DNA from 2 places in the Massilia sp. CFBP9012 genome. Region 1 is predicted to be linked to the other one. Evidence: predicted binding sites of a transcription regulator. Region 1 holds the regulator's gene; the other holds the start of a gene.

The links. The regulator HrcA, encoded in region 1, represses chaperone genes, less so after heat shock. The targets are predictions, from matches to a motif close to TTAGCACTCNNNNNNNNNGAGTGCTAA.
Region 2: rpoH (RNA polymerase sigma factor RpoH) is a predicted target of HrcA. The motif match lies at 1,752-1,778, and genes of this name have one in related genera.

What each region holds. Positions count from the first base shown of each region.
Region 1 is NZ_JAXCWM010000005.1:110,754-115,058, forward strand. Features, by position in the region: gene SOM61_RS09570 (hypothetical protein) at 1-95, opposite strand, end outside; gene SOM61_RS09575 (HAD family hydrolase) at 335-1,036, shown strand; gene hrcA (heat-inducible transcriptional repressor HrcA) at 1,153-2,181, shown strand; gene SOM61_RS09585 (TonB-dependent siderophore receptor) at 2,333-4,305, shown strand, end outside.
Region 2 is NZ_JAXCWM010000002.1:226,702-231,006, reverse strand. Features, by position in the region: gene SOM61_RS03720 (cell division ATP-binding protein FtsE) at 1-417, shown strand, start outside; gene ftsX (permease-like cell division protein FtsX) at 414-1,343, shown strand; gene rpoH (RNA polymerase sigma factor RpoH) at 1,904-2,794, shown strand; gene SOM61_RS03705 (cupin domain-containing protein) at 2,915-3,325, opposite strand; gene SOM61_RS03700 (LysR family transcriptional regulator) at 3,640-4,305, shown strand, end outside.

The DNA of each region.
Region 1 (4,305 bases):
CCGCCCAGCTCCAGCTGGCCATCGCTTCCGCCGCAGGCAGACAGTGCGACCGCGCAGGCCAGCGCCGCGCCGGCACGCAGGTAGGAACTCTTCATAACATCTCCAAAAAATCTAGCGGGAAAGCGCAGCTGCGCGGTGAGAATAGAAAAATCGCTCAACATTTTAGTCCATTTGGCAAGCAGCTGGTCCATTTCGGGCGTATTTGGTTTTGTATCTTGGTGTAACCATAATTCAACAAAGGCAATATTCCAGAGTGCAGGCGGCGTGCGCATTGCATTCGGACTGGCGCATCGCTATGCTTGGGACGCACCTTTTCCCCCTAGTCTGGAAGCCGATGACCCGCCAACCCTGGCCGAAAGCCGTCCTGTTCGACCTCGACGATACCCTGTGGCCGATCGCGCCCGTGATCCTGGAAGCCGAAAAACTGTTGTATGCCTGGCTCGGCGAGCACGCGCCGCGGGTGGCCGAACGCTTCACGATCGACAGCCTGCGGGCGGCGCGCCTGGAACTCCTGGCCGCGCGCCCCGAGTTCGGGATCGACCTGGGCGCGCTGCGCCATGCCGGCCTGGTCGCCGCCTTCGAACAGGTGGGCGAGGATCCCGGCAAGGCCGAACTGGCGATGACGGTGTTCTTTGCCGCCCGCAATGCCGTGACGCCCTATAAGGATGTCGTGCCGGGCCTTGCGCGCCTGAAGCGCCATGCGCTGGTCGGCTCGGTCACCAACGGCGTGGCCGACCTGCAGACCATCGGCCTGGCCCATCATTTCCAGGCCTCGGTGGCGGCGCGCGAGTTCGGCCGCGCCAAGCCCGACCCCGGCATCTTTCTTGCCGGCTGCGCCGCGCTCGGCGTCGAGCCGAACGAGACCCTGTACGTGGGCGACGACCTGTTGCTGGACGTCCAGGGCGCCCAGAGCGCCGGCCTGCGCGCGGCCTGGATGAACCGGACCGGCAAGGTCAACGAACTGGCCCATGAAGTCCGGCCCGACGTCGAAGTGGCCAGCCTCGACGCACTGCTCGATTGGCTTGAATCGCTGTAAAGACGCGGGCTAGAGCGTTGGACATGCGTCACAGCAAGCCTTGCGCTGCCCGTGCCACGTCTCAACCTGCCTATAATGCACACACTTAATACGAGCATCGAACGTTTCCTGGAATCATGCAACTCGACCAACGCGCCCACACCCTGCTCAAAGCCCTCGTCGAGCGCTATATCGCCGACGGCCAGCCGGTAGGCTCGCGCGCGCTGTCCAAGCTGCCAGGCCTGGAGTTGTCGCCAGCCACCATCCGCAACGTCATGGCCGACCTCGAGGAGATGGGCTTCGTCGCCAGCCCGCACACCTCGGCCGGCCGCATCCCGACCCCGCGCGGCTACCGCGTGTTCGTCGACACCCTGCTGACGGTGGGGCCGATCGACGACAAGACGGTCGATGCCGAGCGCATGCGTTTGCCGCAGCCCTTGTCCAACCTGCAACCGCAGAAACTGATCGCCAACGCGGCGCAGATGCTGTCCTCGCTGTCGCAATTCGCCGGCGTGGTGCAGAGCCCGCGCCGCGAGTCGGTGTTCCAGCAGATCGAATTCCTGCGCCTGGGCGAAAAGCGCATCCTGCTCGTGATCGTCGATCCGCGCGGCGACGTCCAGAACCGGCTGCTGCTGCTCGATCAGGATTACTCTCCGTCGCAACTGACCCAGTCGGCCAACTACCTGAACCAGAACTTCGCCGGCCTGTCCTTCGACGCGGTGCGCAAGCGCCTGAGCGGCGAGCTGCAGCAATTGCGCGACGATATGGGCCGCCTGATGCAGGCGGCGGTCGAGGCCGGCAGCGAGGCGATGGCCGAGGGCGACGATATGGTCATCTCCGGCGAGCGCAACCTGCTGTCGGTGTCCGACCTGTCGTCCAACATGAGCTCGCTGCGCCAGATGTTCGAGATGTTCGAGCAAAAAACGGGCCTCATGCAATTGCTCGACGTCTCGAGCAAGGCCGGCGGCGTGCAGATCTTCATCGGCGGCGAATCGAAGCTGGTGCCGATGGACGAGATGAGCGTGGTGACGGCGCCGTATGCGGTCGATGGCCGCATCGTCGGCACCCTGGGCGTGATCGGCCCGACGCGGATGGCCTATGAAAGAGTGATCCCGATCGTCGACATCACGGCCAAGCTGCTGTCGAACGCCCTCAGCCACTCCTGAATCGCAAAAACTTAAGCCAGTGCAAGGCTGGCAACCCTCTCGCCACAATTTGACATAGTTTTTGAAATGCAAATGAGTATGATTCTCAATTGCATTGAGCCGGAGCATTCCGGCTTGCCCACAGAACAGTCAAATAACAGGAACAAGAGGGATGAAACTGACAGCAATACGCATGACGCCGCTGGCCGCGGCAATCGGACTGGCGCTGGTCGGGCTGCCGGCCATGGCCCAGCAGACCCCCGGCAACGCGCCGATGCAGCAGGTGCACATCGTCGGCACCGCCGAGCAGGAACTGAAGCAGGCGATCGGCGTCTCGGTCATCACCTCGGAAGATATCGAAGCGCGTCCGCCAGCCAATGACCTGGCCGAGCTGATCCGCACCATGCCGGGCGTCAACCTGACCGGCAACAGCGCCAGCGGCCAATACGGCAACAACCGCCAGATCGACCTGCGCGGCATGGGCCCGGAAAACACCCTGATCCTGGTCGATGGCAAGCCGGTCAGCTCGCGCAACTCGGTGCGCATGGGCCGCAGCGGCGAGCGCAACACGCGCGGCGACACCAACTGGGTGCCGGCCGAGGCGGTCGAGCGCATCGAGGTGCTGCGCGGCCCGGCGGCGGCGCGCTACGGTTCCGGCGCCGCCGGCGGCGTGATCAACATTATCACCAAGGCGCCGGGCGACTATCTCACCGGTTCGGTCACCGCCTATGCACTGGCGCCGGAGCACAGCGAGGAGGGCGACAGCAAGCGGCTCGGCTTCAACCTGTCCGGTCCGCTGGCCGGCAAGGTGTCGTTCCGCGTGTTCGGCAACGTCAACAAGACCGACGCCGACGCGCTGGCGCTGAACGCCACGCCGGACAACAGCGCCAACGGCGCGATCCCGCCGGCCGGACGCGAGGGCGTGCGCAACCGCGACATCGGCGGCCTGCTGCGCTGGGACTTCATGCCCGACCAGGTGCTTGAGTTCGAATCCAACTTCAGCCGCCAGGGCAATATCTATGCTGGCGACCGGGCCGTGAATGCGGCCGGCTTCCCGATCCTGGGCGAGCTGGCCAATGCCGCTGCCGAAACCAACGTCATGCTGCGCCGCAGCGCCGCGCTGACCCACCGCGGCAAGTGGGGCGCGACCACCTCGCGCCTGTGGCTGACCTATGAAGGCACCGACAATACGCGCATGAACGAAGGCCTGGCGGGCGGACCGGAAGGCAGCATCAGCGATCCGGCCAAGCGCTCGACGTCGGAGCTGGAAACCTACGGCGCCAACGGCGAGATCCATACGCCGCTCAACTTCGGCGGGGTGGCGCAGATGCTCACCGCCGGCTTCGAGGCGCGCAAGGAAAAGCTCAACGATCCGTATTCGATGACGCAGGCCGCCACCGCGATTCCCGGCATGCCGGCTGGCGAACGCGATGGCCGGTCGAGCGCCGAAACCTATGCCGTCTATGTTGAAGACAATATCGGCGTGAATACCGCATTCACCCTGACCCCGGGCCTGCGCTTCGACAAGCACAGCCAGTTCGGCACCAACTGGAGCCCGAGCCTGAATGCCTCATATGCCTTGGGTCCAACCTTGACCTTGCGCGGCGGCATAGCGCGCGCCTTCAAGGCGCCGAACCTGTACCAGTCGAATCCGAACTACCTGTACTACACGCGCGGCAACGGCTGCCCGGTCAACAACCCGAACCTGGGTGGCGGCTGCTATGTGCGCGGCAACGACAACCTGGCGCCGGAGACCTCGGTCAACAAGGAAATCGGCATCGCCTGGAAGGACCGGGGCCACGAGGCCAGCCTGGCCTACTTCCACAACGACTACAAGAACAAGATCACCGGCGGCATGGATCACCTGCTCGGCAACACCTCGGCCAATGGCCGCCTGTTCCAGTGGGAGAATTCGCCGAAGGCGGTGGTGCAGGGCGTCGAGGGCAACCTGACGATCCCGTTCGGTCCGCGCCTGAAGCTGACCAACAACCTGACCTATATGATCGAGAACGAGAACAAGACGGATGGCGAGCCGCTGTCGGTCATTCCCGAATACACGCTGAACTCGACCCTGGACTGGAAGGTCAATGCCAGGTTGACGACGCTGTTGACGGTGTCCTATTACGGCAAGCAGGAACCGCGGCG
Region 2 (4,305 bases), on a different contig from region 1:
GGCATCATCTTCCAGCAGCAGCGCCTGCTCAACGACCGCAACATCCTGGCCAACACCATGCTGCCCCTGCTGGTGACGGGCGCCCGCACCGCCGACGCCGCGCAGCGCGCCCGCGCCGCGCTCGACCGGGTCGGCCTGCTCGACCGCGCCAGGGCGATGCCGCTCGAACTGTCGGGCGGCGAACAGCAGCGGGTGGCGGTCGCGCGCGCGATCGTCAACCGGCCGCAGATCATCCTGGCCGACGAACCGACCGCCAATCTCGACCGCGTGGCGGCCGACAAGGTGCTCGATGCGCTGCGCGCCTTCCACGCCGCCGGCGTCACCTGCGTCATCTCGACCCACGACGAGCAAGTGCTGGCAGGCAGCACGCGGGTGATCCGCCTCGAACAAGGCCAGCTGGTCGGAGGTGCGGCATGAGCCCGTGGCTGCGTCAGCACCGCTTCGCCCTCGGGGCCGCGCTGTCGACGGTGCGCAAGTCGCCCGGCAGCTTCCTGTTCAACGTGCTGGTGGTCGCGCTCGCGCTGACCCTGCCGTTCGCGGGCATCACCCTGCTCGACAATGTGCGTCCCCTGTCCGAGCAATTATCGGTCGATCCCGAGATCAGCCTGTTCATGCGCGACGACGCCAGCCGCGCCGATGCCGAGGCGCTGGCGCCGCGCATCCGCCAGCTCGTCGCACCGCAGGGTGGGAAGGATGCGGAAATCGCCTTCGTACCGCGCGAGCAGGCGCTCGCTTCGCTCAAGGAGCGTAGCGGCCTGGGCGACGTGCTGGAAACCTTGGGCGACAATCCCTTGCCTGATAGCTATGTGATGAAGCTCGGCGGCTTCGCCAGCGCCGGCGCCGCCGACCAGGTGGACCTGATTACCGAGCGCCTGGCCGCACTGCCGGGCGTGGAGACGGTGCAGGTCGATTCGGCCTGGGTCAAGCGCCTGGCCGCGATGCTGGCCATCCTGCGCCTGGCGCTGCTGCTGCTGGCGGCCACCCTGGGCATCGTCGTGATCGCGGTCGTATTCAATACGATCCGCCTGCAGGTGCTGACCCAGAAAGAAGAAATCTCGGTCTCGCAACTGCTGGGCGCAACCAACGATTTCATACACCGTCCGTTCTTCTATACCGGCGCCCTGCTCGGCCTGTGCGCCGGCGCGGTGGCGCTGGGCGCGGTGACCCTGGCCCTGCGTCCGCTGAACGGCGCGATCGGGGAATTCGCCCGCCTGTACGGCTCGAATTTCCAGCTGGCAGCGCTGGGGGCACTTGAAGTCGCCGGCCTGCTGGCGGTCAGCGCCGGGTTGGGCCTGATCGGCGCCCTGCTGTCGGTGCGGCGTCACCTGGCGCGCCAGCGTTGAACGGCGGTCCTACAATCTTGCAGATTAAAAAACTGTCGGGATGGTATTGAAAACGCGATAAGCATCACCATGTGTGGTAGCAGGGCTAGGCGGCCCTCCTGTGTGGCTGCCTGCCCCATTACTGGACAAGACCTCGTCGCGTGATATCGCAATGAATCCTACGGCCTAGCTGCCATCCCCTACGCTTCCACGCGCATAAGTCCTACAGGCAGCGCCGTGGCTACGTGCGCCATCCAACAGAATACGTGCCCCACCGGCCGTAAGCTGTATCTAACGTTATTCCAGTCATTCCTGGCTCACTTTTGAGCCGAATCAACTGAACATGCAAGAGCTGCTCTACAGTGGAACCGTCGGCAATTTGGTTCCCTGGAGCAATACTTTGAACAATCTTAAGCGCCGGGACCACTTCTGGCACTCTCCCCGGGTGAGTGCTAATATATGGCTCAAGGCAATCGAAATTCAAGTTACGCATCCAGGTAACAAGCCGTAACAGCAGTGCCGCAAGGCAATAAGTTATGGCACATTAAGGATGCAGCAAGATTACTACGAGGGAAATGAATATGTCCGCACAATCCGCATTGGTTCCGACCGGCAGTCGTGCTCTGGGACTGGGTTTCACCGGCAATCTGGGCAATATCGACGCCTATATCTCGGCCGTCAACCGCCTGCCGATGCTGACGCACGAAGAAGAAGTATCGCTGGCAAAGCGGCTGCGCGACGACCATGATCTCGACGCGGCGCAAAAGCTGGTGCTGTCGCACCTGCGCCTGGTGGTATCGATCGCGCGCGGCTATCTGGGCTATGGCCTGCCACACGCCGACCTGATCCAGGAAGGCAATATCGGCCTGATGAAGGCGGTCAAGCGCTTCGACCCGAACCAAGGCGTGCGCCTGGTGTCGTATGCCATGCACTGGATCAAGGCCGAGATGCATGAATACATTCTCAAAAACTGGCGCTTGGTAAAGGTTGCCACGACCAAGGCACAGCGCAAGCTGTTCTTCAACCTGCGCAGCAACAAGACCGGCCTGGACGCGATGTCGCCGGGCCAGGTCGACGACTTGGCCAAGCTGCTGGGCGTCAAGCGCGAAGAAGTGATCGAGATGGAAACCCGTCTGTCGGGCCGCGACATCGCGCTGGAATCGCCGACCGACGACGAAGACGACAAGTTCTCGCCGATCGCCTATCTGTCGTCGGACCAGCAGGAACCGACCAAGGTGCTCGAAGCCCAGCAGGTCACCCGCCTGCAGTCCGAAGGCCTGGAAACCGCGCTGGGCAAGCTCGACCCGCGTTCGCGCCGCATCATCGAGGCGCGCTGGCTGGCCAACGACGACGGCTCGGGCGCCACGCTGCATACGCTGGCCGAAGAGTTCAGCGTCTCGGCCGAGCGCATCCGCCAGATCGAATCGGCCGCGCTCAAGAAGATGAAAGGCGCGCTGGCGGCTTACGTGTAAGCGACCCACCTTCAGCCACCGTCGTCCCCGCGCAGGCGGGGACCCAAGTACTGCATGCGTAGACTGAACGCTTGCAAGCTTGGGTCCCGCCTCCGCGGGGACGACGCGTTTACGTCAGCCTCAATGCACCGGCATGAAGAACGGCTTGTTCTTATCCTTGAGCAAAAACACCAGGAACTTGGCCGGCTTGGTCTTGCTCGCATTGCGGCCCACCGTATGCAGGTCGCGCGGGTTTTCATAGAAGGTCTCGCCCGGCCCCAGCGTGTGTTGCTTCCCGCCCTTCACCCCCATCACGATCGTCCCTTCCAGCACATAGATGAAGCCATGCGCATCGTGGCGGTGGACGGGGTCGCCGCCGCCCGGCGGATAGACGACGGTGATCATCAGCACTTCCTTGCCGGGATGGTCGTCCAGCGCCTTGCTGAACAGCTCCTTGACGACCGGATCCAGCGCCGCGGCCCAGACGGGCGCCGCCAGCGGCAGGGTCATCAACAGGCCGGCGGCTCCGGCAAATTTTCTCAGGCGTGACATGGTCTCTCCTTCAATACGAATGTGAACATGACGTCCAGTGTAGGGAGAGTCCTGCCCGTGCGACAGGCGCGCGCCGGGCCCCATGCCGCTGCCTCGAACGCAACAATCGGAAGCCGCGCCGCATGCCATGCCTTGGCGGGATTCGGCCGTTATTTGTCATTTACGAAAAAGATCTCGCGCAACTACCATGATGGAAGTCACATGAGCAACTAAGTAGCAACAAGTATCAACTGAGAGAAGCCATGAAGAACGAACGCTTCGCGATCGGTGAATTCGTCCAGCCATCATCCCCATTGACGCCGGCCGCGCCTGAAATGGATGGGCTGGCCTCGAGCTTTTCCACCACCTATGCCGGCGTGCTCGCCTTCATCGCCGTGGTCCACGAAGGCTCGTTCGCCCGCGCCGCCGAGCGCCTCGGCATCGGCCGCTCCGCCGTCAGCCGCAGCGTACAGAAACTCGAATCGCAGCTCGACACCCGCCTGTTCCTGCGCACCACGCGCAGCACCTCGCTCACCAGCGAGGGCGAACTGTTCTACGCCAACTGCAAGCCGGGCGTGGAGCGGATCGTGCAATCGGTGGAAGAGATGCGCGAGCTGCGCTGCGGCGTGCCGCGCGGCCAGCTGCGCCTGCACGCGGCGAGCGACTTCGGCCGCAAGATCGTGGCGCCGCTGCTGCGCGGCTTCCACGCCAGCTATCCGGACATCCGGCTCGACCTGATCCTCGACGACAGCCCGCTCGACTTCATCGCCGACCGCATCGACGTGTCGTTCCGCAACGGCCGCCTGGACGACAGCCAGCTGGTCGCGCGCCAGCTGATCCCGATGCAGATGCTGGTGTGCGCCGCGCCGGCCTATGCGGGCGCGCATGGCCTGCCGCACACGATCGACGAGGTGGCGCAACACCGCTGCGTCAACCTGCGCCTGCCCTCGGGCCAGGTGTGCGAATGGGAATTCAAGGAAGACGGCCGGCGCCGCACGCTG